DNA from 3 places in the Anaerobacillus sp. 1_MG-2023 genome. Region 1 is predicted to be linked to each of the others. Evidence: predicted binding sites of a transcription regulator. Region 1 holds the regulator's gene; each other region holds the start of a gene.
What was found. The regulator LexA, encoded in region 1, represses DNA repair genes until DNA is damaged. The targets are predictions, from matches to a motif close to CGAACATATGTTCG.
Positions count from the first base shown of each region.

Region 2: ruvA (Holliday junction branch migration protein RuvA) is a predicted target of LexA. The motif match lies at 5,913-5,926, and genes of this name have one in related genera.
Region 3: Q4550_RS05025 (Y-family DNA polymerase) is a predicted target of LexA. The motif match lies at 6,443-6,456, and genes of this name have one in related genera.

Region 1 covers NZ_JAUORD010000003.1:222,428-233,317, reverse strand. The annotation lists gene Q4550_RS07515 (CcdC family protein) at 1-340, opposite strand, end outside; gene Q4550_RS07510 (Na(+)/H(+) antiporter subunit B) at 451-906, opposite strand; gene Q4550_RS07505 (cytochrome c biogenesis protein CcdA) at 927-1,637, opposite strand; gene Q4550_RS07500 (M15 family metallopeptidase) at 1,743-2,627, opposite strand; gene Q4550_RS07495 (YneF family protein) at 2,742-2,969, opposite strand; gene sirA (sporulation inhibitor of replication protein SirA) at 3,062-3,505, opposite strand; gene Q4550_RS07485 (HesB/YadR/YfhF family protein) at 3,666-3,953, opposite strand; gene Q4550_RS07480 (DUF896 domain-containing protein) at 4,071-4,307, opposite strand; gene Q4550_RS07475 (YneB family resolvase-like protein) at 4,374-5,024, opposite strand; gene yneA (cell division suppressor protein YneA) at 5,028-5,348, opposite strand; gene lexA (transcriptional repressor LexA) at 5,500-6,123, shown strand; gene Q4550_RS07460 (hypothetical protein) at 6,374-7,663, opposite strand; gene Q4550_RS07455 (iron chaperone) at 7,948-8,319, opposite strand; gene Q4550_RS07450 (Type 1 glutamine amidotransferase-like domain-containing protein) at 8,383-9,018, opposite strand; gene Q4550_RS07445 (GNAT family N-acetyltransferase) at 9,076-9,630, opposite strand; gene Q4550_RS07440 (DUF11 domain-containing protein) at 9,838-10,890, opposite strand, start outside.
Region 2 covers NZ_JAUORD010000004.1:61,320-72,209, reverse strand. The annotation lists gene nadA (quinolinate synthase NadA) at 1-647, shown strand, start outside; gene safA (SafA/ExsA family spore coat assembly protein) at 834-2,720, shown strand; gene Q4550_RS08905 (phosphotransferase) at 2,704-3,615, shown strand; gene Q4550_RS08900 (YhcN/YlaJ family sporulation lipoprotein) at 3,693-4,319, shown strand; gene Q4550_RS08895 (YebC/PmpR family DNA-binding transcriptional regulator) at 4,434-5,183, shown strand; gene Q4550_RS08890 (BofC C-terminal domain-containing protein) at 5,286-5,822, shown strand; gene ruvA (Holliday junction branch migration protein RuvA) at 5,950-6,552, shown strand; gene ruvB (Holliday junction branch migration DNA helicase RuvB) at 6,565-7,563, shown strand; gene Q4550_RS08875 (DUF2905 domain-containing protein) at 7,566-7,763, shown strand; gene queA (tRNA preQ1(34) S-adenosylmethionine ribosyltransferase-isomerase QueA) at 7,891-8,937, shown strand; gene tgt (tRNA guanosine(34) transglycosylase Tgt) at 8,934-10,076, shown strand; gene yajC (preprotein translocase subunit YajC) at 10,117-10,389, shown strand; gene Q4550_RS08855 (TIGR04086 family membrane protein) at 10,432-10,821, opposite strand; gene Q4550_RS08850 (ArsB/NhaD family transporter) at 10,889-10,890, shown strand, end outside.
Region 3 covers NZ_JAUORD010000002.1:233,750-244,639, forward strand. The annotation lists gene Q4550_RS04985 (MBL fold metallo-hydrolase) at 1-839, shown strand, start outside; gene Q4550_RS04990 (SDR family NAD(P)-dependent oxidoreductase) at 852-1,643, shown strand; gene Q4550_RS04995 (LURP-one-related family protein) at 1,892-2,398, opposite strand; gene Q4550_RS05000 (NUDIX hydrolase) at 2,599-3,354, shown strand; gene Q4550_RS05005 (GNAT family N-acetyltransferase) at 3,546-4,082, shown strand; gene Q4550_RS05010 (DUF805 domain-containing protein) at 4,198-4,545, shown strand; gene Q4550_RS05015 (GNAT family N-acetyltransferase) at 4,707-5,267, shown strand; gene Q4550_RS05020 (SDR family NAD(P)-dependent oxidoreductase) at 5,356-6,159, opposite strand; gene Q4550_RS05025 (Y-family DNA polymerase) at 6,520-7,776, shown strand; gene Q4550_RS05030 (YolD-like family protein) at 7,791-8,120, shown strand; gene Q4550_RS05035 (alpha/beta fold hydrolase) at 8,280-9,119, shown strand; SAM riboswitch class I at 9,313-9,416, shown strand; gene Q4550_RS05040 (Na+/H+ antiporter NhaC family protein) at 9,487-10,782, shown strand; gene Q4550_RS05045 (hypothetical protein) at 10,870-10,890, opposite strand, start outside.

The DNA of each region.
Region 1 (10,890 bases):
CCCCAATAATTAGTTTAAAAACGATTCTTACTAGAAGTAAGCCGATCAAGATAAACGCAAAAGCTTTTGAACGTGTCAAATAAATTTGATTATCTTTAATCTCAAACTTAGACGTCCGAATCAATAACAACGAAAAAGCCGCTCCAACTGATAGCGCTTCAATCGCTTCGTACCACGGAACCCTTGCATCCGGAACAACGAACATCAAAAAACCAGTTGCCATAAAAAAGGGCGGAAGTATTATTTTCCTTATCGTTGCAGGTTTCTTTGAAGCTTTTAACCTGATTACTACCATCGCAAGAGCCATCATAGCTCCAACAACTGTACTTAAAATCAGCATATACTCATCCCTCACCTATACCGTACTACCCATCATTTCCATTGTATGTGGAAGAGACAAAAAATACAAGCGCATGAAAAAAAGAACGGTGCGCAACCGTTCTTTTCACATTAACCATTTACTTTAGAAAGTTCTTCTTCGCCTTCATCTGCCGCGATGCTTAAAATAATCGTCATCGTAACACCGACAACCGTAAAATAAACACCTAGATCAAATAACATTGCTGTCGCGAGGTGAGAATGACCGAGAATCGGAAGCTCAAAGTACGCGTCTGTCTGACTCAAGAACGGTTGTCCAAAAAGAAAGGAACCGACACCAGTGAGAACAGCAATCAGAAGACCGATCGGAATAAAGTTCTTAAAATCAATGCGGATGACCTTATTCATGGTTTTAAAGCCATAAGAGATATAAAGAAGCACCAGAGCGCCCGCCGTCATAAGTCCTCCGATGAAACCTCCACCAGGTGCATTATGACCAGCGAAGAATAAGTATATTGAAAATCCTAGAATAATAAAGACGATAATCGTAGTCGTCGTTTTAAGTATAAGGTCATTTGTCCCCTTCACACTTCTACACCCTTTCTTTATTAAAATCCTTGAAATCCACCAAACAGGTTATTTACAAGGAACGATGTAAACATTGTCATAAAGTTAAAGTAAAGCAAGATTCCCATTACAATCATTAAGTACCCGCCAGCCTTCATGATGAACCGGCTATTTTTCTTAATCCAGTGCATTCGTCCGATAAAAAAGGACAGAATGAAAAATGGAACAGAAAAACCAAGCGTATAAGCTACCATATACATGAAGCCAGCTCCAGGATTTGAAACACCCATCGCAATAACCGCAGCTAAAATCGGCCCTGTACAAGGTGTCCAACCTGCCGCAAAACCCATCCCAATTAAAATCGATCCAACAAAGCCAGATGGGCGATTTCGAATTTTTAACCTGCGATCTTTCATTAGAAAGTTCGGCGTCCAAAAACCTACTACTACAAGTCCAAATACCACAATCAAAATGGCGCCAACTTGACGAAGAAGCTCTTTGTACTGAATAAATAAATTTCCAACGAGCGATGTTGACATCCCTAATACGAGGAAAATAATTGAAAACCCTATTAAAAAGAAGATCGTATGAAGAATTGCCCTTTTCTGCATCATCCCTCGTTCTTCTTTCAGGTCGTCAACGGATACCCCAGTGATATAAGAAATAAACGCTGGATAAAGCGGTAGCACACACGGTGAGATGAACGATAAAAAGCCGGCTCCGAACGCTAAAAACAAGTTCAAATCTGCCATTAAATTACTCCCTGTCTAATGCATGATCTTATCATGTGCATGTCGTTACCATTTCAACCTCTATTGTAAACGATTTATCTTATTCAAACTATGAACATTCCATAACTATTTTTCTTCAGAGAAAAATTCTTCAAGCGTAACGCCCGCTTCATGAACATCAGAAGCCGCTTCCTTGCCCACATAGCGAACGTGCCATGGCTCATACTGATAGCCAGTGATATCTTCTTTTCCTTTTAAGTAACGAACAACAAAGCCATATTCATGCGCATGCTCTGCTACCCACTTACCTTCTGGCGTATTGCCAAATTCTTCGGTAAGAGAGCTCCCTAGAGAAGGCGTGCTAATATCCATCGTTAATCCCGTCTGATGTTCACTCTGCCCCGCCTGAGCACTAACCTGGTTTGCCACTTCTTCTCCACGCTGTTCAGCATTATAAGCAAAAATAGCTTCCTGTCGCTCATAGGAGCGGTAGCCAGAGACAGCTTTTAATTCAAATCCATCTTTCTTTGCACCGGCAAACATTTTTTCAAGCGCTGTAGCCGCTTCCTTGACCATTAGCCTTTTAGGGTCATCTTTTGGTGCGTACGAAGAAACATCCGGTTCCACAAGATTTTGGGGCACAAAGTCAGAAGGTAGATTTCGCTCTTTGTTTGCCACAACATAAATACTGTCTGGATTCGTTACAGTTAAATTCTCTCCATTTTTCTCAACGGTTTCAGCCATCGTTGGATACGCTTCTGATTTATCCTTCTTGGCCTCATCGCTTTGATCGCTTTCTTGCTCTTCTTTCTTGCTGCTATCATTTTGCTTGTTATTGTTTTGGTTTCCATCATTATTTTCTGAACTATTCGAGGAGCCGTTATTCGTCTGTCCATCATTCTGCGACTGATTCTCTGTCTGGTTAGACGTTTGCTCTCCATCTCCTGCCTGGCATCCGGCTAAAAGCGCGAACGAAAGGCCAGTTGCTACTACTAAGTTTTTCATTGTCATGTGAACACTTCCTGATTTTTTATAGTCTAATCTATCATACCATCACACCAATTAGACCCGTCAACCAAAATTACTCCATACAAAAAGCACTCTGTTACCAGAGTGCTCAATAAGCTATTTATCGTTGTTTGTCATTTGACTATTCATAGCCTTCATCATCTGATTAATCTTCTTCTGAGAAGGTTTTTGCCCCATTTGCATCATCATTACACGAAGCATATTTTCATTAATAGGGGGATTCTTCTTTAAATAGTCCATCATATATTTGCGGGCAATAAAAAAGCCAAGTGCTACTCCAGCAATCAACGCTAGCACGCCCACAAGCGTGTACATCCACCACATTCTAGATTTCCTCCTTATTCTTTCTCTTCCAATAGTGTACTACAACCCTTAATGATTATACAATAACGTCTATTAAAATAGTAGGAGTTTATTCAAACTAGTTTCTGTTGTTTAATTGGGTTAAGCCACCCGTATCGACCGGATTGGAAGTCAATCGCAAAGAACGAAGGAGTTAATTTTCGTATCACTTCAAAAAAGACTGTTTCAGCCTCGTTTGATCCGCTAGCATATATATTTATCTTCTCGCTTCTAACAAATAAAGATGCATCGCTTTTAGATTGTTTAATACACAATCGATGCCCTTCATTTTTAAATTCATACGTGCGAAAGCCACCCAATTCATTGACTAAACAGGTATTTAGTTCTTCTTCTTCCACAGGCTCTGTAATAAAGGCTACCTGTTTTTCTAGAAGCTCTTTCTGATCAGCCTGAATAGCCCGCTTCCTTTCGAGGAAAAGTTGATACAACAGATGCTCCTTACCAGCATATTGTTCTGCAATCTGCTGCTTAACGAAATACATTTCGTAATGCCTCATATAACTCCCCCCTACCCAAGAATCGACTCATATAAAAGAAAGTATAAATGAGTTCTCATAAAATGATTGTCTATACATGGAGGCTAGGCTTCACTAGTTTTGTCGAAATTAAAAAGACCTGTACTATAACATATATGTTATAGTACAGGTCTTTAGAATGCTATGCCATACTCGGCAGGTCACAAAGAACACCGCCGGATCTCTCATCATAATCAAGCTTCATTCGATCAACAAACCATTGATCGTCCGGTCGAACGAAGTACGTAACTCCTCCAATTTCTTGCTTATAATCATCATATGAAGGCTTATCAGACATGACCCCAAGAGAAAAACCTCCGCTGTCTCCACTCCCTGCGTAGCGTACGAATAACCTTAAGCAATCACCGTTACCAAGTTCCATCTCATTTTTGTAAAACTCAGCTGCAGAATCAGTTACAACAAACATCATATCCGCCCTCTCCGTTTTGTATTAGTACATCTTGTTATAGTACAGTATAACGAATATTCGAAAAATTGCAACCATAAAAATAGCCTAATTTTGCTTTTCGCAAAATTAGGCTATTTTCTACTGAAGAAAGCGACGGTTTTTCTTGCTTTCCTTAAGCTTTTCAGGTGTTACATCTGTACCTTCTTCATCTACAACTTTTATAGAATGAAGTTGGTTTTTGAAAGAAGAACGGAAATTTGCTAAATATTCCTTACGTAGCTTTTTCTGTTCTTTTTTCTCATCTTCTGTTAATGATGATTCTTTTGCTTTACGAGATAGCTCGTTAATTCTTTGGAGTTTATCTTCAAAAGGCATGTAAAATAGCTCCTTTACTGAAACTTGTATCTCACATGCTAACGCATGTTTTGAACATAGACAAGTTTAGTGCTTCTCGTTCTGCTCGTCAACATATTCCTGATAACGTCTATGTACCGTTGCTTTCGAAGCGTGATGTCCAAATCCTTTTAGCGTTGCAGCTATCTCATTAAACGTAAGACCACGGTTTCGTAGATTAACAATTTCTTCGATTGGAACTTCCACCCGCTCACGCCCACCTTGATTTTGCTGGCTGAGGTTTCGCTGCGGTCGATAGCCTTCTTTAACCGCCTTGTCCATTCCACGTTTAATTTTCAGATTATGAAGCTTGCGCTGAAATTCTTCAACGATACTAACGATCTCAAGAACCATCGAATCAGATTCCGACAATTGAAGTTCTCCGTTTTGATTCACTGTATAAATCGTCCCTCCATATTTATGGACGGCATGTAGAAGAGCGATCTTTGCATTCCCTCTCCCAAGTCTCGTTTCATCTTGAATGAGCAATGCCTCAACATGCCCCTCTTTCAATAAGTCAAGCACCTCGAGTATGCCATCGCGATCAATGTCATACCCGCTGTGCTTTTCTTCAATCAAGCGCTGTATAATAAAACCTGACTGTGATGCAAATCGTTGTAGTTCTTCTTTTTGCCTGGCAAGAGAAGACTCCTGTGCTTCTTTCTTTGTGCTTACCCGACAATAAATAACGGCGTTCATACTTTATTCTTTACCCCCAAGTGCGGTAGCGTTCGCTTCAACAGGGATGATGAGAGTATCTCCTGCTGTAATTCGGTTTGCATCAATGCTATTCACTTCTTCAACCCAGCTGACGAACTTCCGATCAGACAACTCATGTGCAGTACGGAATTCTTCCGCAATTTCTAAAACAGTATCTCCCTGCTCCAATTGTACCGTTGTGTAACGATCATACTCCTCAGCTGCAGCTGTTCGCAAAGATAAAAACACAATAATTAACACAGCTACAAAAGATATAATGACAAGAAAATCAACTCCAGACAAGCCCCCAGCTTGCTTTCTCATCCCAATCACCCCATATGCGAATATTTGTTCTGTTTTTAGTATATCAGAACCTCTGTTCGTGTCAACTAATTTCTTCGAACTTATGTTTGTATGCGAACAAAAATTCTGGTATACTACTAACAAATAGATAGATTGGAACGAGGTGCCAGATATTATGAAACTATCAAAGCGTCAGCAGGACATTCTGGACTTTATTAAAGTCGAAGTTAAGCAAAAGGGTTATCCACCCTCTGTAAGAGAAATTGGCGAAGCTGTTGGACTCGCTTCAAGCTCCACTGTCCATGGCCACCTGGCAAGACTCGAGAAAAAAGGGTATATCAGACGAGACCCAACAAAACCAAGAGCTATCGAAGTGCTTGGTCTTGATGAAACAATCGATATTCCTCGTCAACACACTGTAAACGTTCCCGTCATTGGTAAAGTAACTGCTGGTCAACCGATCACTGCCATTGAAAATGTAGAAGAATACTTCCCGCTTCCAGAGCAGTTTGCACAGGATGAAGAGCATACTTTTATTCTTGTGATTGAAGGGGATAGTATGATCGAAGCTGGTATTTATAACGGTGATATGGTCATTGTGAAGCAACAACCAACTGCAAATAACGGTGATATTGTTGTCGCGATGACAGATGAAGCTGAAGCAACTGTTAAACGATTCTTTAAAGAAAGCAACTACTTCCGACTTCAACCGGAAAACTCATCGATGGAACCGATCATTCTTGATTCCGTTTCTATTCTCGGTAAAGTAATTGGGGTCTTTCGCTCCATTCACTAGAAGCGCTGCGTGCGCTTCTTTTTTTATGTTATATAAGCTTTCTGGGCTATATCAATACGAGCTTCTTCTCTTCTTTTATTTATTAATCCCTCCGTCTGGGTAAATGATCGCAGTTTGAAGAGCATAGGGGTGTAGCTTTACATTACAACCAACCTCACCGACCTACTTTTAACTCTTACAGGCTATACAAAACCGCCCTTCATTTAAATGAAGAGCGGTTTTGTATACTTCTAACATTATTCTTAAACGGTTACTTTTCAGCAGCCTCTGAAGCCGCTATAACTAATTCAACTGTTTGATCTACTGTCGCCTGACGGAACTTTTGGAACTCATCAGTGATATAAACGGAAGGATCTTCAGGATAGTACTCCTGAGCGGCTACGTGAAGGTGTCCACCCGGAATATCATAAGCTCCTATCCCAATTCGCACACGATTGGATCGGTACTGACTTTCATTCGATAAGTAGCTTCCGCCTCCTCCTTTACGAGCTTTTGATCCTTCAGTCGGACCCCCTTCATGGCATTCATACGGTTTATCACGATATTCTGGTGCGAGCCATTCGCATACTTCATCGCCTCTTTCCACCGGCCATGGTCCAGTATTGGCTGCAATCATTTCCTTGTAAGGAAGCGTTGTTTCAATAAATTCCGGCAGTTTTTCAGGCATCGGCCAATTGCTCACTGTCGGAATAACTTCTGAGCGATCTTCAAGAGTGTTTCCAACCCCTGTGCGCCATCTCCCGGCAAACCCTTCGATGGTCATAGCTTTTGGACCCCCTTGACTGATTGTCATCATGAGATCCACCTGCTCTTTACTATTAACCAGGTAAGGTCCAAATGTATCTTCAACGATTCCTTCATCAAAATCATCCCATCGTACCGGAAAATTCGCTGCTTGAATAAAAGCTGGACCTTCTTCCGTCAAAACGACTTTCCCATCCATCTGAAGCGCTGCAGCGCCAGAAGGGTTTGATCTCCTAAATTCCTGTTCTAAACGGTATGGATCAAATCCGCTTACTAAAACGCGCTTAACTTTCTCCCCTTTTGGAAAATCAATAGAAGTAATTCCCCTTGACGTGTACTCTAGTTTCTTCATCAGTTCTTCTTGCTTTTTCTCCGTTACTGTATATGATGGTTCCCATTGCCTGAGGGCAGCAGTCATATGTAATCGAGTCCAATATAGCGGGCGATCATCATAACGATCTAGTTCCCCTAAATCATTTCCTTCTCCCTGAGCTCGAGCAACAGCCGTATCCCACAGCTTCTCACCATGCTTTTCGATCACTTTCTCTGCTTTTTTTACACTTTTCGCTTTGCACAAATCTTCTTTAAATTCATCTGCAAAAACTGTAAACTCCGCCTTATCCATAATTTGCTGTGGGATAGGGGCGCCGTCTTCCATTCGCTGCTCCTCTGGTGTTAGCGCCGCATCAGTGTTAAAGCAATCACCTTTGGCACTTCCAGTTAACGGTGAGAAACCGAAAGTTAACATCCCTACAAGAAAAAGCGCAATCCCATATTTCCATTCCCTAGATTTCATATTTCTGTTTTCCTCCCCTTCTAGTTGAACTATCTTCTATTGTAGAGATGGGAGGTTGCATTTTTCAAACTATTACAAGTATTCTGATCAAAAATGAATCATTCGAAGTGGATCATGTATGGATAACATACTTATATTATAGAAAACCGTGACGTTTTCTCTGCATCTTTCGACATATAGATAAGCTTAGCTATCATTTAATGAACTTCATTTAGTTTAAATGTAATCTCATATAGCGGCGATCAATCGGTTGATCCGAATAAAAGCCTGTCCCGCCTATTTATTCACTTGCGCCAGAAAGTTGAACAGTCTGCCTTATCATGAATATTGAATTCGATCATTTTTTTAAGTAATGAAAAATCAACTGAACTACCCCACGGAATACGCATTAGTTGTTTAGTGTGGTCATAGCCAGCAAGTTTCATTTCTTCAGAAAAATGAACAATTCCATTCTTTTCAGGGGCAACAGCCAAATGATGTTTTGCTACGCTAAAGGCAATAATAAATGTTCCGTGATCTGTAAACATTGGCTGATTCCAGGCAATTTTCGGCACCAGGTTTGGAAATTCATTTTGTACCCAGGTCAAAACTTGTTCCGTTCGCTCTCGGTGCTGCAGGTTCTCTATCTTTGCTAAATATTCTTCAAATACATCCATTTTTAGTCCTCCTATAAAACAAGCAAATGTAGTGATGTACCATATCTTACTGAGATAGTACCATTACAACTCGCTATTCATCACTACTATATCACCTATCATTTGTAGTTTACCCTCTTCAAAAATAATTCCATCGCCGTCATTCGCTGCATAAACAGTTGTTCCTGTTCTCTTAACATACTCCCAAACTTTACTTTTATAATCTGAACTCCAGCGATTGTAGTGAGGTAAAAACTCGAAACCGACAAGACCCAAAGTTTGGTACAACGCCTCGCTAGTTGTTTCTGTAAACATCTGAAATAGCTTTGTAGATCTACCGAGTTGAACCGCTCCTCCGCTCACCCCAACAAGAATTCCTCCGCGATTATAGAAATCTAAAAGAACGTGAATCATATGCCGATGTTTAAGAGCCTTACTAAATTCCAGCGGATTACCTGCTGAGAGATGAATTATATCTGAACTCAATAATCCCTCTATTTTCGTAGGTTCAAATTCACTGTATAAATCGAAAAACATGATATTCTCGATTCCATAGTTTCGATAATAATTCACTTTAGTACCGAAATAATTCTTTTCTTCATCCTCCGTTGAAGGTATGTAGCTAATCTTTTTGTTTCCCCCACTAAACAATAATTCATCTAATCTTCGGTTGCCGGGTGTTTCATTTACTTGATCGCTATAAAAGTATAACTTTCCCATTAATACACCTCATTCATACCCCTATACGATAAAGTATTTTGAAATTCTGTTCGTTTATTAACTCTCACGATATTCATTCCATTCTTTCGAGAGAAGACTGTACAGAATAGTGTCATGAAAGTGATCGTACAAATATTCAGCGTCTTTTATGATTCCATCTGGTTTAAAACCAAGACGTCTAGGGATTCCCTGACTTTTTTCATTCTCTATCCCGCACTGTATTTCAATTCGATTCAAATTGTATTCTTCAAATGCCTGAACAATTAGTTCATTAACGGCAGCTGTCATAATCCCCTTACCCTGGAACTTATCAGATAGCCAATAGCCAATACTCGTTTTCTTGTTAGACCAATCGATGCCATGGAATCCAACCATGCCTGCTAATCTTCCATTGTGCACAATACCTGCTTGAAATCCATCATGTGAAGAAAACTGCTTTAGCCACATTTCAATCACTGGCAAATAATCCTCTTCTTCTTTCATATTGTCTACCCAGGGCAGCCATTCCCTTAAATAATCTCTCGAATGGTCAACCAATGCAAATAGCTCTTGCGCATCTTCGTTTTGAAGTAACTTTAAGGAGACCTCTTCATTCACTTTTAACCTAAACATACGATACCCCACCTTTTTTTCATAAATATATGGAAATCTAACCACTTCCAATTATTTCAAAATATTTAGAAAAATGCCATCTTTTATTTATTCTATTTCTAAAAAATATTTCTATCTAGCAATCAGTTAGTTTACAGTCACTGATAGGGGTAGTAAATCTCTATAACATAAAAAAAGGATGCTGAGCATAAATACAGCATCCTTTCACTAACAGCAACACCCACCGTCATCCCCGCAACACCGCTGACAAGCTGTTGTAATCACTGAATTACTAGTCGCAACTTTACCACAGCTATACGTAAGAGTTGCTTCATTAATAATAAAACACTTGCTACCAACACGTATTTTATAGCTGATCACACGTGAATCTCCTGCTGGAATTGGATCTAAAGAGAAGCCCACCGCCGGGTCTAGTCCCGGTTGGGTAACGCCGTCTATCTTCACCGTATCTGGAATAAACTCTGAACCATCAGAAAGTAGATCCTCAAAAAAAGCATTGTCAGCTTCTACTACGCCATCGTTTGTTATTGTAACGGTGTATGTTAAAACGTCTCCAGCGTACGAGATTGTTTTACTCACTTCTTTATCCAATTCTAGGTCTGCTTCCCCAAAGTCAATCTGGACGCCTAGCGCATTAGGCATATAAAGATCACCTGTGGAACTAAATCGAAATAACGCAGATGCTTGATTATTTGGTAAGTAGTTGGTCGCATCAACATTGCTAATGTCCCATCCCTGTCTTCCCGCCAATATGTTTGTCCCAGGAGTACCAGGGTTTTGATTTCGATCACCGTAAGAGCCAGTCGTATCTAAATTTCCTGAATCATCTGTTATTTGTGAACCAAAGAAGTTTCCTGCCGGGTTACGAGGCCCTGACAAATTCGTTAGCGATAAGGCGTCTTCACCGAATTCCGCCTGGTCCCCACTAATATTCGCGTCACCTTCTTGTGCACTCAAGAGCACTCTTGCATCTACGTCACCACTCGGAGGAGTTAAAAAACCCGTTATCGGGACGTCAATCGGGTTACCGTTACTTACTTGTCCATCTGCTCCAACATAAAGATTCATATTACGGTTATTTAATGCTGTGTTTTCATAAACAACTGCTAACGTCCACCCCGCATGGTTAACAAAACCTGTTGAATCAACAATTGCTGGCACGCTTCCAGCACTGAACGTTCCTGCTCCAGCAGATTGCACTAGCGTTGTAACATCTGCTGATCGCATATAAAAACCGTTAAATTCATTTGCTGTGATAGG
Region 2 (10,890 bases), on a different contig from region 1:
GAAACGGAGGAGCCACGGTTACATCTTCAAATGCTGTAGCAATGGTTGAGTGGGGGTTTACTCAAAAAGAACGCATCCTATTTTTACCTGATCAGCATCTTGGGCGGAATACAGCTTACGACCTTGGTGTTCCACTTGAAGCGATGGCAGTGTGGGATCCAATAACGGATACGCTTGAATATGAGGGAGATTATGATGCAATTAAGGTGATTCTTTGGAAAGGTCATTGTTCCGTCCATGAAAAGTTTACAGTTCAAAACATCGCACAAATTCGAGAGAATGAACCTGATATGTCCGTTATTGTTCATCCAGAATGCAGTTTTGACGTTGTTAGACGCTCTGACTTATCAGGATCTACTAAAATGATTATTGAAACCATTGAGGAAGCAGAGGCAGGTACGAAATGGGCAATTGGAACAGAAATGAATCTTGTGAATCGGATCATTCAACAGCATCCAGATAAAAGAATTGTTTCTTTAAACCCAAATATGTGTCCTTGTCTTACAATGAATCGAATCGATATGCCCCACCTTCTTTGGGCGCTTGAGGAAGTACAAAGTGGAAAGAAAACGAATCAAATAATCGTTGATCAAGAAACATCCTTCTACGCAATTAAAGCATTGAATCGAATGCTTGATCGAGCATGATGGATAAGGAATCAGACATGATGTTTGATTCCTTTTTTTTAAAAGAGAGAGACACTATACATAGCTACACTTACTCCTGCATATTAATGTGATGATCTTATCCTTTAAAAAAGGTAGCAATCTGCCCAGTCACGCATACACTGTACTGAATTTCATTGTACTGATTACAGGAGGGAGTTTTTTAGTTTGAAAATACATGTCGTTCAAAAAGGCGATACTTTGTGGAAAATCGCTAAAAAATATGGTGTTGATTTTGAACAACTAAAAGCTGTTAATTCACAGCTTAACAATCCTAATATGATTATGCCTGGTATGAAAGTGAAAATACCATCTGGCGGTGTTCCGGTAAAGAAGAAGGAAATGCCGATTAAAGAAATGAAAAAAGAAATGCCTAAGAAAAAAGAAAAGCCAATGATGAAGCCGAAAGAGAAGCCTTCAATGACTATGCCGATCAACAATGAATTGAATATGAACATGAACATGAATATGAACATGATGCCTCAAGAAGAGAAGCCTAAAAAGGTTAAGCCAAAAGAAATAAAGCCTGAAAAGAAAATGAAGCCTGTTGAAAAGAAAGCTGAGAAGAAAGTAGAAGAGAAAAAGACAGCTGCGAAGAAACCTGTTGAGAAAGCGAAGAAAACAGAAAATTTATTCTATCCAATGAATGACGAAGAAGTGCTGAGCGAATTTGAATCCTCATCAATGGAAATGCCTCCACCGCCGATGAATCAGGGCTATCCTAATAATGTAGCGGGGGCAACGAATTATGCAAACAAAGAATACAATGGAGGTTACCCGGGGTATCCAACTTCTGTAGGCGGAGCGCATATGGGCTTCCCGAACAACCAGAATATTGCTGGTGTATATGATGGTTATGGGAACAAAAGTAATCAAAATGGCTCTCCAGGAGAAGTGGCTGGGATGTATCAAGGCTATGGAAATAAAGGTGGCTATCCAGGTTCAGTTGCAGGAGCAGAAATGAATAATTATGGCCATAAAGAAGAGGAAAACTCTGAAGTAGCTGGGGCTTATGAAGGTTATGGTCAGCCGAATTTCGGTGCGCCTTCTGGGAATGTTGCAGGCGCGTATAATCAAGGTTACGGCTATCCTAATCAGAATGTAGTAGACGCATATCAATATGCAAATAAGAGTTCTGTCGGTGGGGCTAATAAAAGTAATTATGGAATGGGTGAAGAAAGCTCAGATGTAGCAGGAGCAAGCTATGGTCATAAAGCCAATCAACAAATGTCAGGCTATCCAGGATCAGTAGGTGGCATGCAAAATGATGGGAACCAGGGTTACCCAAATCAAAACGTAGCGGGTGCGTATGAAGGTTACGGGCACAAAGGGAACAATGGTGGTTATCCAGGATCAGTAGGTGGCATGCAATATGATGGGAACCAGGGTTACCCAAATCAAAACGTAGCGGGTGCGTATGAAGGTTATGGTCATAAAGGAAATAATGGTGGTTATCCAGGATCAGTAGGTGGCATGCAAAATGATGGGAACCAGGGTTATCCAAACCAAAACGTAGCGGGTACGTATGAAGGTTATGGGCACAAAGGAAACAATGGTGGGTACCCAGGATCAGTAGGTGGCATGCAAAATGATGGGAACCAGGGTTACCCAAATCAAAACGTAGCGGGTGCGTATGAAGGTTACGGGCACAAAGGAAACAATGGTGGATACCCAGGTGCTGTAGCAGGTGCAGCTTCCGGTTATCCTCAAATGAATATGGGCTACCCAAATGTCGCAGGTGCTTCAATGAATGGGAATGGTATGCCATCACCTTATGGCCATAAAGGAAATGAAGAATATCCTGAAGCTGTAATGGGAGCTTATGGCTATCCAAATGAGAACGTAGCAGGCATGATGATGCCTCCGGGTTACCCGAATCAGCCAATGGTATCACCTTATCAACAGCACGACTGTGGATGTGGTGGGAATCAGAACGCATCACCATATCATCAAATGCCGCAATATGCTAATCCGGGATTTGTTCAGGGAGCTAATAAAGCGCCAATGATGGATGATTACATGGGCATGGAAAGTAGCTATGCAGAATCACGCTAAGGAAAAAGAGGACGGTATCCTGGAAAGGGTACGTCCTTTTTTTCTTCATTTAGAACGTGTTAATTCACTTGTTTGGAAGGGCAAATTGATTACTGGGGTATCAGTTTATATGAAAGGATCTTTAAAAAAGGAATCGTTAAGAAAGCAAATATACCTCTCACATCACTGTTCAGATTCTTTTATTACTTTCATTCCATTTCCAGATGGCGATTGGCTTAAGGAGGACGGGGGACTATATTTTGCCTGTATGAAAACAATGAAGGGACGAATGCTCAATTACTCATTGAAAGAAGACCGGCTTCTAGCGATTGAGAAAGTAGCACACTTTCATCAAGAAAGTATAGGATTAGTCAGTAAAGATATTTTTCCCGTATCACTTACTCGTAAGTGGACGAACCGTTTAATTCGCTTCAAGAAGGAAGTAGGATCTTCTCTAATATCTGCAAATGAAAAACAATTGATTCAATATTATATTTCTGTAGGGGAAGAAGTCATTTCGGGTATGACAGCGATCGAAGAATTGGAACGAAATGCTCTCCGTGATAAATGCATTGTTCACGGCGACCCCGCACATCATAATTTTATCTTTAGTACGGATACATTATTATTGATTGATGGTGACCTTGCGAACTATGCCCCTCATGAATATGACTTTTTACAGTTAATGAATCGAATGCTGTCTCACTGTAACTGGTCACTGGATGAATGGTCAAAATCTCATATCCCGACTGTTCGACATTGCTTAGAGAACCCTTTGTTGTGTAGGCTTCTAGCCTATCCTGCCGATTTCTACCGAGAATGGTTGATGAACCCAAATGGAAGAAGTGCCCTATTAGTTAAAGTGGCACAACAAAACGATCTTAGATCACGGTTTATCAACTCAATTCTGAAGTAGGTCCCTCTGTTACCTAGAACTAACAGATTAAAATGATAAGCCTCCTCACATTCTAAAGGTGAAAGGAGGTTTTAAATATGAAGAAAACAGTCTTGACGCTTTCAACGATGATGCTCGCAGGTGGTTTGATCGGCTGTACAGCTGATAATGAGGCGATGGATACGCGTTATAACGATTCCGCACGTCCAATTGGTTACTACACGAGTGAAGATAATAACGGTGATTACCGTGAAGGTGCAGTAACGGATATGATTGATCGTGACTATTCGAACGGAGTTAAGTCCCCTGACAAAAAGCAAATCGATAAGCGAAATGGCATGAATGGCCCTGGATATATGCGTACAGATAACAATTATTCAGGTTATGATAATGAGCTTTCTACACGACTAGCTAAACGAATCAATAAGCTTAAGAACGTGGATGATGCTCGAGTTATCGTATATGGTGATCAAATTATGATTGCCGTTGATACAAACGACAAAAACGATGCAGATGTTAAAGACAAGGTTCGCAGCGAGGTAGCAAAAGTAACAAAGCAAAAGAATGTGTCAATTTCAACAGATGAAAATGTGTTTGGTCGAATGGGCGATGTTAATAACCGCCTCGAAGATGGAGATGGTTTTGAAGAGGTACAGGCAGATGTAAATGGCATATTAGATGACATCGGAAATGCTGCAAAACGTCCATTTGAAAACAATAAATAACAAAAATAACGAGCGGGCAGTAGCCTGCTCGACTACATATGCAAAACTCTTTTCGGAGACTTGAGCCCTATGATATAGTTGGGAAATCAGTTCATTTGAAAGGAGTTCTCTTAGATGGCAGGACATTCCAAATGGAAAAATATACAGCGTAGAAAAAACGCTCAAGATGCTAAACGTGGAAAAGTATTTATGAAGCTAGCTAAGGAAATTTTTGTAGCTGCCAAGCAAGGAGGGGGCGATCCAGAAACGAATCCCTCATTAAGGCTTGCTGTGGACAAGGCAAAATCCTCAAATATGCCTAACGAAAACATTGATCGCGCAATTAAGAAAGCTACAGGGGACTTAGATGGTGTTCAATATGAAAACGTGACGTACGAAGGGTATGGCCCAGGTGGTGCCGCCATTATGGTTCAACTACTTACCGATAATAAAAATCGAGCTGCAGCAGATGTGCGTCATGCTTTTAGTAAAAATAAAGGAAATATGGGTGAAAACGGATGTGTTTCATTCTTATTTAACCGAAAAGGTCTCCTTGTGATCGATCGTTCCGAAAATGATCTCGATGGAGATGAATTGATGCTTCAGGTTATTGAAGCCGGGGCTGAAGAAATGGAAACAAATGAGGATGCTTATGAGATTTATACTGATCCCCAGGAATTTCAAGATGTAAAGCACCAATTACAAGAGAGCGGATTAAGTTTTTCTTCCACTGAAGTCACGATGATTCCAGAAACATACGCCCCATTAGAAAATGAAGATGGGCTTCGTATGTTAAAGCTAATTGATATGCTTGAAGATAACGATGATGTGCAAGATGTTTATCATAATGCTGAAATAAATGATGATGTTTATGATCAATTGTGAGCTACAGTTTTTCTGTAGCTTTTTTTTATGCATATTCCTCAATAAAATGGAAACGCTAACGGCATGAACTTCTTGAAAATGGAAGAAAGGTGTTGGAAACATATGAAAAGCCTTTATCCACTCCTTCTATTAGGTGTACTTCTTGTTCTTGGAGGAACATCGGCCGTGGCTTATGAAGGAGATGGCATATCACCGGTTACAGGAACCAAAACTCAAGAAAAAGGACCACTAGTCGTTGAAGTTATATTGAGAACAAATTATGCGGACGGTGTTTCAACGAACCAATCTGTATATGAAACTATATGGGCAATGGAAGATTTTTGGAGTCAATACGCTGATTGGCAACTTGTAGATCAGGAAGAAGGACGAATGATATTTGAACGGAATTTAGAAGATATTTCGCCTGCGAGTAAACAAAATGGCCATTTTGGATTAACAGAGGAGGGGGTTCTTACGATATTTGATGGAATTCCGGCAGAAGAGAAAGTCATTCAAACATTTTTTCAAATTGATGTAGGAAAGCTAGAAAGTCAAAGAAGAGAGCAGCTTATGGAAGGAATTCCAGTAGAGTCGTGGTATCAGTTTGAAGACGTCATCCAGTCTTTTTCTAAAATTAAAAAAGAAGAACCTGTCCAGTAAGGGCAGGTTCTTCTTTTGATTTAGACGCTTATCTCCATTTCTAAACGCTCGTCTCCGCTTTTCATCTTTTTATGGTAGAATGGAGAGATAGAAATACATGTTCGTATGTACAGGGGAGAGAGTAGCTTTGATAGAATATATTAAAGGCACGGTTGAATATATTGATACAGAATACATTGTTGTAGAGTCGAATGCGATAGGATATAAAATTTACTGTGGAAATCCTTTTGAATTTCAGAAGTACCGTAATCAATCGATTCAAATTTTTACGCATCATTACGTTAGAGAAGATCTCATTGCCCTTTATGGATTTCCAACACGGGAAGAGCGCCTTTTGTTTGAGAAGCTTCTAAATGTTTCCGGTATCGGTCCTAAGGGAGCTGTGGCGATTTTAGCGACTGGTGAACCTGATAAAGTTGTGAGTGCCATTGAAATGGAAGATGAGAAATTTCTAACAAAGTTTCCTGGCGTTGGTAAGAAAACTGCCAGACAAATCATTCTAGATCTAAAAGGTAAGCTTAAAGGCTTTGGCGCTCCAACTGAGGGATTGTTTGCAGTGGATGAAGTTCAAGAAGAGGGTGCTCATGAGCTAGAAGAAGCGCTAGAAGCATTGAAAGCTCTTGGGTATGCTGAGCGAGAAATTAAGAAGATTAAACCAAAGCTAGTTGAAGAAACGCTAACGACAGATCAGTATATTAAAAAAGCCCTTCAGCTTATGCTGAAGCAATAAGGAGGGAGTAAAGTGGAAGATCGAATTCTATCAGGTGAGCAGGTCGGTGACGACTCATCCGTAGAATATAGCCTCCGTCCTCAGCGATTAAGTCAATATATTGGACAAGAAAAGGTAAAGCGAAATCTTGAAGTGTTTATTGAAGCGGCTAAAATGCGAGAAGAGCCCTTAGATCATGTGCTGTTGTACGGCCCTCCTGGTCTAGGTAAAACGACTCTCTCAGCCATTATTGCAAACGAGATGGAAGTAAATTTGCGTACAACATCAGGTCCTGCGATTGAAAGACCTGGTGATCTTGCAGCTATATTAACCGCCCTTGAACCTGGGGATGTTTTATTTATCGATGAAATACATCGACTACCTCGAAGTGTTGAAGAAGTTCTTTATCCTGCGATGGAAGACTACTGTCTAGATATTGTAATAGGAAAAGGCGAAACGGCAAGATCTGTTCGTTTGGATCTGCCACCATTCACCTTAGTAGGCGCTACGACAAGGGCTGGACTATTAACGGCGCCTTTACGAGATCGTTTCGGCGTACTGAGTAGATTAGAGTATTATCTTGAAGACGAACTTCAAACTATTTTAATGAGAACAGCTGACATTTTCGATGTTGAAATGGACCACGCTGCTGCCGTTGAACTTGCTCGAAGATCGCGAGGGACACCTAGAATTGCCAATCGCTTGCTAAAACGTGTAAGGGATTTTGCGCAGGTGAAAGGGGATGGAGTCATTTCGCATTCACTTGCTTCTCAGGCTCTTGAGATGATGCAAGTCGATCCTCTTGGACTTGATCATATCGATCACAAGCTTCTATTAGCCATCATAGAGAAATTCCGTGGAGGTCCTGTAGGAGTAGATACAATTGCAGCAACGATTGGTGAAGAAAGTCATACCATTGAAGACGTGTATGAACCTTATCTTCTTCAAATTGGATTTCTTCAGCGTACACCTCGTGGACGGATGGTTACTCATCAGGTATACGATCACTTTGGTATGGAGATTCCTCAATAGCGATGGGAATTTCAAAGTTGTTTATTATCTTAGGGATCGCCTTCTTGGCCATTGGTGTGTTGTGGTCCTTTATTGGAAAATTACCTGGTGACATCGTAATCAAAAAAGGAAACACTACGTTTTTTTTTCCGATTGTAACCTCAATAGTCGTTAGTATTGCCTTGTCTTTACTCTTTTTTATTATAGGTAAGTTCAGATAAGGGGCAGCTTTCCAAACGCCATTTTCAACATGGTGGAAGGGGAACTGCCCCTTAAGGGTGCGCCAATAGGTAAAGCTGTGGTAAAATCAATAAAGTTGAACACTTTCTAGAAACAGTGGTGAATAAAATGAACGTAAATGATTTTGATTTCGAACTTCCAGAACGGTTAATTGCTCAAACGCCGTTAAAGGAACGGACAAAGTCCAGATTGATGGTATTAGATCCATTAAAACAAAAGCTTCAGCATCGCGAATTCTCCAATTTAGAGGATTACATAAATCCCGGTGATTGTCTTGTGTTGAATGATACACGAGTCATGCCAGCTAGGTTGTATGGATCAAAAGAAGAAACAGGAGCTAAAATTGAAGTGCTGCTTCTTAAGCAAATGGAAGAGGATCAATGGGAGACTCTTGTTAAACCGGCTAAGCGAGTGAAGCCAGGCACTGTGATTTCATTTGGCGATGGACGTCTAACAGCCGTATGCAAAGAGTCACTTGAACATGGCGGACGTGTATTAGAGTTTCAATACGAAGGCGTTTTCTATGAAATTCTTGATCAGCTTGGCGAAATGCCTCTTCCACCATATATTACTGAAACGCTCGATGATCAAGAACGATATCAAACTGTTTTTGCTAAGCATAGAGGATCAGCAGCAGCACCAACTGCTGGCCTTCACTTCACAGAAGAAATGCTTCAGCGTCTTGAAGATAAAGGCGTTCATGTCGCATTTATTACACTTCATGTGGGTCTTGGCACTTTCCGACCAGTTTCCGTCGATAATATTCTTGAACATGAAATGCATGGGGAATTTTATCAACTGACAAAGGGCACGGCTGAACTGTTGAACAGTGTAAGGGAATCGGGAGGCCGAATCATTTCTGTCGGTACTACTTCAACGAGAACACTTGAAACCGTGGCATCAGCACATGATGGACAATTTGAAGAAGCTTCGGGTTGGACCGACATTTTTATTTATCCGGGTTATACTTTTAAAGCAATCGATGGGCTGATTACAAACTTTCACCTGCCTCAGTCAACATTGATCATGCTAGTGAGTGCCCTTGCGGGAAGAGATTTTGTGCTTTCTGCTTATCGCACGGCTGTTGAGGAAGAGTATCGCTTCTTCAGTTTTGGTGATGCAATGTTGATTTTGGAAGGGAGTACGAAAGAATGACAGAACCAATTCGCTATGAATTAATAAAAACGTGTAAACAAAGTGGGGCGCGTCTTGGAAAGCTGCACACGCCACATGGTACGTTTGATACACCGATGTTTATGCCTGTTGGAACACTTGCGACAGTGAAAACGATGAGTCCAGAAGAACTAAAAGAAATGGGCGCTGGCGTTATCCTTAGTAACACGTATCATCTTTGGCTTCGTCCTGGTCATGATATTGTCAAAGAAGCTGGTGGCCTTCATAAATTTATGAACTGGGATCAGCCGATTCTTACGGATTCTGGAGGATTTCAGGTCTTTAGCTTAAGTGACCTTAGACAAATTGAGGAAAAAGGCGTTCATTTTCGGAATCACATGAGCGGTGAGAAGTTATTCTTATCTCCAGAAGGCGCAATGGAAATCCAAAATGCACTCGGTTCTGATATTATGATGGCATTCGATGAGTGTCCTCCATACCCAGCAGAATTTGATTACATGAAAAGTTCTGTTGAGCGTACGAGTCGCTGGGCTGAACGATGCCTGACAGCTCATGAACGAAAAGATATCCAGGGGTTGTTTGGAATTGTTCAAGGTGGAGAGTATGAAGAGTTAAGAAAACAAAGTGCTGAGGATCTTGTTTCACTTGATTTCCCGGGCTATGCTATTGGAGGCCTTTCAGTAGGTGAACCGAAAGACGTGATGAATCGCGTGCTCGAGTTTACGACGCCTCACCTTCCAACTCAGAAACCTCGTTATTTAATGGGGGTTGGTTCACCAGATTCTCTAATTGACGGAGCTATTCGAGGCGTGGATATGTTTGATTGTGTTCTTCCTACTCGTATCGCGCGAAATGGAACACTAATGACTAGCAATGGTCGTCTAGTCGTTCGAAATGCAAAATATGCACGTGATTTCCGTCCGCTTGACGAGAATTGCGATTGTCATGTTTGCCGCAATTATTCAAGGGCGTATATTCGTCATCTTGTAAAATCCAATGAAACATTTGGCTTTAGATTAACGACTTACCATAATCTCTATTTTCTGTTAAACTTGATGAAGCAAGTTAGGCAGGCGATTATGGATGATCGTCTCCTGGACTTTAAGGATGAGTTTTTTGAACAATATGGGTTTAATAAACCAAATGCGAAAAACTTTTAATCCATAGATTGTATGATTGCTGGAAAGGGGTGAAATGAATATGGGTTCTACGTTAATGAATATAGTCCCGCTTCTACTAATGTTTGCGATTTTCTATTTCCTTTTGATTCGCCCGCAACAGAAGCGTCAAAAGAAAACGAAAGAAATGCAAGCCAGCTTAGAAAAAGGAAATAAAGTTGTAACGATCGGTGGTATGCACGGCATCATTGATGCAATGGATGAAGGTACAATTACAATCCGTACTACAGACGGTACAAAAATGGTGTTTGACCGCGCGGCTATCCGCGAATCAATCACTGAAAACAGCAAGTAACATAATAAAGAGCGTCCTCATCAGAGGGCGCTCTTTGTTCGCCTAAGCCTCTCGATGATTTCCGCCTCTAACATTTACCCCCATGATTCCTCCTAGAATGCAAATCAGACCATAACCAGCATGATAAAGCAATTGTTCAAGATTCATGTTTATTCTGTAACCCAGATACTGAATAAGAAAGAGGAGAATGACGTACATAATGGCTGTTCCTCCTCCTAGTAGCCAACCGCGTTCTCCTCCTTTCCCACCTGAAATAAATCCACCTATAAAAAATGCAATAACTGTAGCAACAATAATGAATGGGCTCAGTCCGTTTTCTGATACAGATGTGAAACGAAGAATTAAAGAAAAAAGCACGCTAGTTGCAAGCACAATCACGATTATTGCTAATAGCCCTGCGCCCATACTTGAGACTGCATGTTTCGATCTCATGGTCTTCCTCCTTAAACGAGATAGTTTGTACATTCTATTCGTTTGAGAAGGAAATAGAAGTCTATTCAT
Region 3 (10,890 bases), on a different contig from region 1:
CACAGCGAGAACTTAATGAGCAGTTGAAAAATTATGGTTATACGTTGGAGGATATTGAACAAGTAGTACTAACTCATCATCATCCAGATCACATTGGACTGGTGGGGGGTATGATGGAAAGAGGAGTACGTGTGCTTGGACATTGGAAAAATGATCGCTGGCTTCAAATGAGCGATTCTTTTTTGAAAGAAAATGATACATTTATGACAAGTATCTATCGAGAAGCGGGGGTGGCTGATCAGTATTTTGATCATGCTCGCGACACGCGTGATTATCTTGCTTTTACAGATCGAGCGAAGTGCGATATCCATCTATCTGAAGGGGATGCCGTGCCTGGATGTTCAGAATGGACGGTCATGGAAACTCCTGGTCATGCACAAAGTCATATTTCTCTATGGCATAAAGAAACAGGAACGATGATCGCTGGCGATCATCTTATTAAGAAAATCTCATCTAATCCGCTTCTCGAACCGCCCTATGTAAAAGGAACAGAGCGTCCAAAACCACTCATTCAGCAGCGTGATTCTTATCGGAAAACGTTAGATGCTCATTTGCAATATGTATATACGGGACATGGAGAGCCTATTTTAAATCCGGATGATTTAATAAAGGAGCGCCTAAGGAAGCAAGAAGAACGCTCTAATAAAGTAGCGTTGCTCTTGCAAAAACAGCCGCTAACTGCTTTCGAAGTATGTAGGGAATTATTTCCAGGTGTTTATAAGAAGCAAGTGGGCCTTACACTCTCAGAGACAATTGGTCACTTAGATTATTTAGAATCGGAAAATGTCATCGTGAAAATAAAGGATAAAGAACAAACTTATTATCGGTATAAGCTGTAAGAGGAGGAACTAATGAAAAAATTAAAAAACAAAGTAATCCTGATCACCGGAGCGTCAAGCGGTATAGGACGACAGCTAGCTGTTGACTTAGCTAGAAAAGGCGCTAAACTCATCCTCGTTGCTCGTTCCGAAGATAAATTAATGGACGTTAAGAAGCAAATCGAAGAAAGTGGAGCATACCCTCCAGCTGTATGGAGCCTGGATGTAGGTGACCGTAAGCGGGTTGATCAACTATTGCCTTCTTTGCTGAAGGAAATGCCACCTATAGACGTATTAATTAATAATGCGGGATTTGGGAAATTCGATGCTTTTGTAGATGCAGATATGAAAGATATTGAAGCAATGTTTGATGTGAACGTATTGGGACTGATGCGCTTTACATCTCATGTGCTGCCTCGGATGATTGCAAAAAGACAGGGACACATTGTTAACGTAGCATCACAGGCAGGAAAACTTGCTACTCCAAAATCCTCCGGTTATTCTGCTTCCAAGCACGCTGTGCTTGGCTTTTCGAATAGTTTAAGAATGGAAATGAAGGAACATAACATCTTTGTTACTACAGTTAACCCAGGTCCAATTAATACAAGCTTTTTTGAGACAGCAGATAGTAGTGGGACTTATATTAAGAATGTTAAAAAAATGATGTTATCTTCAGAGAAGGTATCAAAGGAAATCATAGCAGCTATTGAAAAGGGTCGACGAGAAGTCAATCTCCCAGGCTGGATGAACGTAGGGACAAAACTTTATCATACTGCCCCAGGCGTAGTTGAAAAAGTGGCGGGGAAGTTTTTTGATCAAAAATAATGAGTTGTTTGAAGAGCGCTTTTAAAGTGCTCTTCTTTTTTAAGTTTCCTTTTCTAGGAGCCGTTCGTTCATTTGCCCCTGCCTAAGGTTAAGTGGATCGAGGATGATGGGAATATAGGCACTAGTGGTGTTTTCATTAGAAAGAGCCACTCTTTCTTTCGTAGAGAGAAACAATATGCCCGCTACAGTGATGATTATTTGGATTATAGCTGACTATCGTGATTTCCCCTTTCTTTACTTCCTATTGGCTAAGTAGCTGCTCCGGCTACACTAACATTTTTTTGAAAGGCGTTCACGCCCATAATAATTGAAATCAACTCTTCTGCTAAAAGGTTACTTGACATATTCTTAAGTTCATAATTCGCTGATTCAAAATAGCTATTCGTTCTTTGAAAAGTAGCTACCTCACGATTGGAGTCATCGGTTATACTGTATGCTTTTGAAAATGCAGGTGACGTTATAGTGAATTTCTTACCGTCTTTGAAATAATGGAATTTCTTTGATAGAAAAGTAAAAGACATTTTCACGTAACCGAGTTCATCGCCGTTTTTTCTTCTAACTATCCATTTGTTAGCGAAAAACGTAAAGGCTCCCTCCATAGTAACGTCTCCATTGACATCTTCTATTTCGACTTTAGAAGAGAACGCGCTTCTAAGGTTAAGTGCCCCTACCATCTCGCGATCGCTATTGTAGATGTCTGTTCTTCCCGCCGAAAAAAAGTTATCCGAAAAAAATAATTGATTCATACTAATCATCACTCCCTCCTCCATTTATACGATTAATACAGTAGAGAAGTTTCGGAATAACCTAGCTTATTAGATATGTGAATGGAAACGTTGATGAAAAAATAATTGTAGTCAATAGTAATAATGCTAAAATAAGGAAGAGGATTTTTTCTGAAAAAGAAGTTTATCTATCCAGCTAAAGATAAGTCTCTTTTTCAGAGATTGTTGTTTTGAAAGAATTTTTGTATAAAGCAGCACACTTAGCTGATTGGAGCGGAAATCCCTCCGCAGCAACAATGTTTACAAAAACAGCTAAAGAAAAAAAGCGAGGGTGTAAAATGGAAAGTGAACAAGTAAGGATATTTAATGAGAATAGAGAAGCGATCGGCATCGCATCTCGAGAAGAGGTACATAGAAAAGGTTACTGGCATGAGGTTTTTCAATGCTGGTTTGTGCGAATCGAAAATGGTGTTAGAAAGATTTACTTTCAGCTTCGAAGTGATCGGAAAAAGGATTTTCCAGGGCTATATGACATCACAGCGGCTGGCCACTTAATGGCTGATGAGTCTGTTGAAGACGGAGTGAGGGAAGTCGAGGAAGAGCTCGGAATTGGTGTTTCCTATAATGAATTGACCCCGCTAAAGGTCATAAAAGCTTCGATTAAAAAAGACCACTTTTTTGATAATGAAATCGCCAATATCTTCCTCTATGAGTGTAATCAGCCATTAGAGAAGTTTAAACTTCAAAAAGAAGAAGTTTCTGGAATCGTACAAGCTGATTTTGATCAATTTTATAACCTTTGGTTGGGAGAGCGGGATGAAGTGGATGTAAAAGGATTTTGCTTGAATGACGATGAAGAGAGAATAAATGTGAATGAAAAAATCAATAAACTTCATTTTGTACCACATGAAGTCTCTTATTATCAATCGGTTGTGAAGGAGATAGAAAAAAACTTCACACAGAGCGAAGATCATCTGAGGAGGTAAAAGGGGTCTCTAAAAAGAATCGGATAATGCTGTCTTATTACTTCATTCTTTGGTTCTTCATAAAGTAGGGTCCAGCCGAGCCAATGGTAACTTGTTTTCCCTACCTTCAGGCTTGTTATTGGGAGTAAAGATTAAAGTTTATGCAACGGGAGAAATGCACCACTAAAATCGATCAAGTAGGAGAGCAGAATATGAAAACAAAAACCTTACCTTTTGTTACGATTAGAGAACTATCTCTTTCAGATGTTGAAGATCGCTATCAATGGTGCCTGGATCGAGACGTAACAAGGCATCTGAACATGCCGGCTAAATATCCTCCTTTTACACGAGAAGAAACAATGAACTGGATTCAAATGTGCATCAATCGAAAGAACGGGTATGAACAAAGAGCTATTGTAACTGGTGAAGGTCAACATATTGGCTGGGTAGACTTAAAGAATATTGATCAGTTAAACGGTCATGCAGAGCTAGGGATTGCTATAGGTGATAAACGCTATAGGGGGAAAGGTTATGGGATGAGCGCCTTAAAAGCTATGCTTCATTTAGGGTTTACGGAACTTAGTTTAAATAAGGTCTGGCTAAGAGTAGAAGTAGATAATGATAAGGCAATCAAGTCTTACAAGCAGTGTGGCTTTGTGGAAGAAGGGATATTGCGTGAGGATCGGTATAGAGAAGGAAAGTATGTGGACCGGGTTAGAATGAGTATTCTGAGAAGAGAAGTTAATTAGCAGATTTTATATCCAATTATTGATTTGTTTACCTAATATTGTTAGCCTTTATGTTATACTATTTTGTATGAAAAGGTACTAATCTACTAAACTTATTCGCTAAAGGAGAAGCAGTATGAACTGGTATTTGAAAGTATTAAAGAATTATGTGAATTTCCAAGGAAGAGCAAGGCGTAAAGAATATTGGATGTTTACTCTTTTTAATGTTATTTTTTCTATTGTCTTAACGATAGTAGAGTCTCTAGCTGATATTTCCCCATTTTTGACAAGTATTTATTCATTGTTCATTATTTTACCATCGCTTGCTGTAACTGTGCGAAGATTGCATGACACGGGAAGAAGCGGTTGGTGGGTGCTCATCGGACTTATTCCTCTAATTGGTAGTCTTGTCATTCTGGTCTTCACTTGCTTAGATAGCGATGTAGAAGAAAACCGTTTTGGGAAAAATCCGAAAGTAGTATAGTTAGCTAAATTTCAATTATTCTGATCTCATTTGAACCGCTAATCTCCTTGATTGGCGGTTCAAATTCTAGTTGAAGGTGAAAAGTTAATCGCTTGTTCCAGCTTATTTGTAAATCTCCTTCTTTTTGAGGGAATGTCTTTACTTACGTCGGAGGGGTAGAAATGAATCCAATCTTAATGGAAATTGAAACAGTACTTGAAACAGAACGATTAATATTAAGAATGCCTGAATACGGGGATGGTAAAATAGTTAATCAAGCCATTCAATCTTCTATAAGTGAACTGAGGCCCTGGCTTGGCTTTGCTAGAGAAACGCCGACTCCGGAGGATACAGAGATTAATACACGAGAGGCACATATTAAATTCCTAAAGCGTGAAAGTTTAAGATTCCTGGTGTTTTTGAAAGAAACAAATGAATTTGTTGGATCCACTGGGTTTCATAACATTGAATGGGATGTTCCAAAGCTTGAAATTGGGTATTGGGTTGCTACGAAGCAAAGTGGTCATGGCTATATGACTGAGGCCGTTCAGAAACTTACTGAATATGCACATCAGGACTTGAAGTGCAGAAGGGTCGAGATTAGATGCGATCGAGAAAATGAGCGAAGTCGTGCAATTCCAGAACGATTGGACTATGATTTCGAAGGAACTCTCAAAAACGAAGATATGTCGATCGACGGAACACAGATAACAGATACTTGTATCTACGCTAGTATTATTTAATGGCTTCGTGAATGCTCAAATAAAAGATGACTCATGCTTTCTTCAAGCATGAGTCATCTTTTATTTGTAGATAATTTCTCCAAAGCACCTAGCGCATAACGCTTCCACCTGAAATTTTGAGCGATTCGCCAATAATGTTTTCTGACGCATTTGAAAGAAGGTAAATGATGCTATTGGCGACTTCTTCAGGCTGCGTAATTCTTCCAGATGGCATTGCTGCTTCTACAGCTTTTAATTCTTCCTCAAAGCTTTTATTCTCTCTCGCCCCTTTTGAAGCAATACTGTTTCGCCCCATTTCTGTATCAACGAAGCCGGGACATACTGCGTTAACTCTAATTCCATCACGGATAGCCTCGTGGGCAAACGACTGCGTGAACCCAGTTATAGCAAACTTTGAAGCGCTATAGGCCGTGTTACCAAAAGTTCCTCTAAGACCTGAGAGAGAAGAGAGGTTTACAATCGCCCCTTTCTTCTTATCCGCACGCATTCGCTTATACACAAGTTGAGTCAGTAAAACAGTCGAGGTATAATTTAGCTCCATTACTTTGCGAAGATCTTCTTCTTGTAATTGATCAAGCGTATTGCCGCCGCCAATTCCTGCTGAGTTAACTAACCCCGTTATGCTTCCGTTATATTTAATCGCACTTTCGATAAGGGTATAACGATCTTTCTCATTGTTTAAATCAGCGGGAAGAACAGCAACCTTTGCTTCCGCGACTAACTCTTCGCACTCCTGTTTCAGCTGAGTTAATTTATCCTTATTTCTTCCAGTTATCGTAATCGTAGCACCGGCTTGTACGGCGGCTTTTGCTGTTTCATATCCAATACCACCCGTGGCTCCGGTAATAAGAATGTGCTCGTATTTTAATGTATTTTCCTTATAAATGCTCATTCTATTCCCTCCTTTAATCTTCTAAGGAACTTTCCCGAATAAGAAGCATTAAAACCTCAGATTAGCCGTTTTCAAGGGAAGAAATATTACAAGGGAAGAGTATAATGAAGCAACTACAATTGAATAAAATTAAGATGTGATAGAGGAATAAACAAAATCGTGAATGATCACATGAAATAAAATGTTCAGTTTTTTTACGTGTGACTAGACATTGATGTCCCGGTATTACTCCTTCTTCATCGGTAAGTGCTTTTATGATTGGAAGAAAGTACTTATTGTGAAGAGAACGTATATTCGGTTAAAATACGGGTATATATAAAGGGAACAAACGTTCTTTCATTTAGGAGAAGGGGGATACAAATGGATTATTCTAAATTTCCAAAGAAAACAATCCTATGTATTGATATGAAAAGTTTTTATGCAAGTTGTTCAGCAGTAGAGATGGGGCTTGATCCACTTACGTGCTATCTCGCGGTTGTTGGTGATACCGAGCGACTGGGAAGTGTTGTGCTGGCGGCGTCTCCGGCATTAAAAAAGGAATTTGGAATACGAACAGGGAGCAGACTATTTGAAATTCCAAATAACAAAAACATTCATATCGTTAATGCGAGAATGTCTTCATATTTAAAACAATCAATGGAAATAACGAGGCTTTTTCATCGTTATGTACCATCAGAATGTATCCATACGTATAGCGTTGATGAATCGTTTTTGCAGGTTGATGGGACAGAACGACTTTGGGGGAACAAATTTGAAGTAGCTCACAAGATCAAAAATGAAATAAGAGAGACATTCGGATTACCATGCGCCATAGGGATCGGGCCAAATCTTTTAATGGCAAAGCTTTGTCTTGATCTGGAAGCGAAAGAAAAAGGGATTGCAGAATGGACTTATGAAGATATTCCTAAAAAACTCTGGCCGCTTTCCCCGCTAAGCCAAATGTGGGGTATTGGGTCGCGTGTGGAGCGAACGTTAAATCGCATGGGGATTATGAATGTAAAGCAGCTTGCGCATTATCCGCTACATCTACTAGAAGAAAAATTTGGTATTATGGGAAATCAGCTCTATCATCATGCGTGGGGCATCGATCTTTCTGAAATGGGTGCGCCGATTATGCAGGGACAGATTAGCTATGGGAAAAGCCAAATTTTGTTACGAGATTACCATGACGAAAAAGACATTCAACACGTCATTCTTGAGATGAGTGAAGAAGTTGCAAGACGTGCGAGAAAAGCCCGGAAGGCAGGGCGTACGATTAGCCTTGGGATTGGTTATAGCAAAGAAGAAGGCGGGGGTGGCTTTCACCGTTCAAGGAGTATCCACAGCCCGACTGCTATTACGCTCGAAATATACAATGTATGTCTTCAGTTATTTGAGGAGTTTTTTGAAAGAAAAACGGTTCGTAAGATTTCCATTACCCTTTCAAATATTTGCAATGATGAAGAAGTGCAGTTGGACTTATTTAATGCGTCACGCCCAAAGCAGCGGGATCTCGGATATGTGATGGATTCGATCCGGGAGAAATATGGCTCAGATGCGCTGCTTCGTGCCGTTTCATACACAAAGGCCGGTACGGCACTGCATAGAAGTAAACTTGTGGGTGGTCATAAAGCATAGAAGGGGGAAGAAGCGTGATACGTGATCGCGGAAATATAAAATGGACGTCAATGATGTTACCTGAGCATGTGAAAGAGCTAAGAGATTGGAAAACCGAAGAAAAAAGAAGTGGAAAGCCGGTACTTGATGAACAAAAAATGGCGGAAATGAATGAAACGATATGTGAAGCAATGGCCGTTCACAACTCGCTTTGTTTTCAATATTTTAGCGGAGGTGAAACGAAAACTCTCTTTGGATATGTGCACTATGTAGATCCACTTACGAAAGAACTGCGTATTATTGACCATAATGAAAAAAGGACAACGATAAAGCTGCTGGACCTTGTGCACGTAGAGTTAGAATGAAAAAATGGAATATCCTCTCGGTTGTAAAAAAGTTTTTCATTTCAGGATTGGGGTAAAATAAGTATAAAGTCAAACCTGAATAAGTGAGACCATCCTTTCTGGTTAGAAACGAAGAGTAAATCAGATCAGGTGAATTTAAAATCCGGAGTGAGATGAAAGATGCTATTAGCTCAAAATCTTAAACAAAATACGGAAAAGATCAAAGGAATTGATATTCACTATGAATACTATAGAAATGACACAGCCGTCGATCGGCCAGTATTAACGCTTCTTCACGGTTTTCTATCGTCGAGCTTCAGCTTCAGAAGATTGATACCATTATTAACAAAGGCATATACTGTTGTTGCCATTGATCTTCCCCCGTTCGGAAAAAGTGAAAAGTCTAATCGTTTTGTCCACTCTTATCATAATTATGCGGAAGTGGTGGTTGAACTTTTAGAAAGGCTTTCAATTGATCATACTGTTATGATCGGCCATTCTATGGGTGGGCAAGTAGCAATGAGAGCCTCGGCTATGAAAGATGATCTCGTTAGTAAGAATATTTTACTGTGCAGTTCAGGATATCTTGAAAAGGCTAAACAGAGTCTAGTGTATACATCGTATTTACCTTTTTTCTCGGTATACTTGAAAAGGTGGCTTTATCGAAAAGGTGTCAGAGGAAATTTGCTTAATTGTGTTTATGATCCTTCCCTTATCGATGAAGAAATGATGGATGGATATATCCAACCTTTCTTCAATGAGGGTATCTTTCGGTCATTAGTTAGGATGATTCGAGATCGCGAAGGAGATTTGTCAGAAGCTGAACTAAATCAAATTCATACACCTAGCCTACTAATATGGGGAGAGAACGACAGAGTTGTGCCTTTGAAAATTGGGAAGCGTCTCAGTAACGATCTCCCAAATGCTAAACTGATCATCTATGAAAAAACTGGTCACCTTCTACCAGAAGAAAAACCGGCATCGATTATGAAGGATATTGAGTGGTTTTTGGGAAAATAAAGATTGATCTAATGCAAAAATTGGTAGTCATACAAAGCTTGAACCAGACTAGTTAATCAGGTAAACTCCTTTAAGGATGAGGAGTTTATTTTGATGCAGTTAATCAAAGTTGACTCATCAGAATAATGCGTGATAAAGTAAAGCTCGTTATGAAAAAGTAAAATGAAGCATGCGCTCATTGATAATTGTATATTTCTTATTAAGAGAAGTGGAGGGACCTGGCCCAAAGAAGCTTCAGCAACCTCTGATCATCAGAAAGGTGCTGCTTCCAGCAAGAGAAATCTTGAGAGATAAGTGCAAAAGCCTTCTTCTCTTGAAGTGGGCTTTTTTTATTGAGACAGAATAAAAGATGAAGGAGACATGAATAATGGAGAAAGAAATAAAGGGGAACGGCCTGGCTTTACTTCCTCTTGGAATATTTATTGTGCTTTTTATTGGTACAGCTATCATAACAAAGGACTTTTATAGTATGCCTGTTATTCTCGCTTCTCTAATTGCGGCGGGCGTAGCTCTTTCGATGAATCGAAAAGAAAGCTTTATGAAAAAAGTGGAAGTGTTTTGTCGTGGAGCAGGTAATACGAATATCATATTAATGATTTTAGTCTTTTTACTGGCTGGGGCGTTTGCCGGAACAGCTGAAAAAATTGGAGCAGTAGATTCGATTGTTAATTTAGGTATATCGATTCTACCAGCTAATCTTTTAATCGTAGGTTTATTTGTTATTGGCTGTTTTATTTCTATTTCGATGGGTACATCGATGGGAACAATTGTAGCACTTGCTCCCATTGGAATTGGAATTGCAGAGCAAACCGGAGTTGCCCCGGCGCTGGCTTTATCAGCAGTCATAGGTGGGGCAATGTTTGGTGACAATCTTTCTATGATTTCAGATACTACAATTGCGGCAGTACGCACACAAAATACGCAAATGAAAGATAAATTCAAAGTAAACTTTTTTATAGTCTTGCCAGCTGCTATCGTAACAGCCATTATATATGGTGCTTTAACGATGGGAGAGCAAGCAACGGTTGGAGGAGAACACGCATTTAATTTCGTTACAATTATTCCTTATTTAGGTGTACTGATCGCAGCGATCGCTGGTGTTAATGTTCTTATTGTACTTGTAAGTGGTACCTTATTTGCTGGGATTGTAGGTTTATATAACGGAACATTTGGAATGAGTGGACTGATCTCCACGGTTACAGAGGGCATAAAAGGGATGGAAGACCTTGCCATGATTGCTCTTGTCATCGGAGGGATGATTGAAGTCATTAAGCATAACGGAGGAATACAATACGTATTGGACAAAATCCTGAGCAAAGTAACTTCTCGTAGAGGAGCAGAGTTTGGTATCGCCGGTCTCGCAAGCGTGCTTGATTTATCAACAGCTAACAACACCATTTCGATCATAATGGGGGGGCCACTTGCGAAAAACATTTCCGAAGAATATGGGGTAGACCCACGAAAGTCTGCTAGTATTCTTGATATTTTCTCAGGTAGTATACAGGGCATGCTCCCATATGGGGCACAGGTGCTTGCAGTAGCAGGTCTTGCGTCGATTTCGCCACTCGCTCTACTACCGTATTCAATTTATCCAATCCTCATTGCTATTGCAGGAATTATTGCGATTTTCATCAACTATCCCTCTTTTTCGAAAAAGGGCTAAAGTGATAGTGAACAGAATCTTGAATTAAAATTTGATATGAGCATTTAAAAAGCAGCTAGCTCAAATTGGGCTACCTGCTTTTTTTTATTATCCTTCGATTTGTTTTTG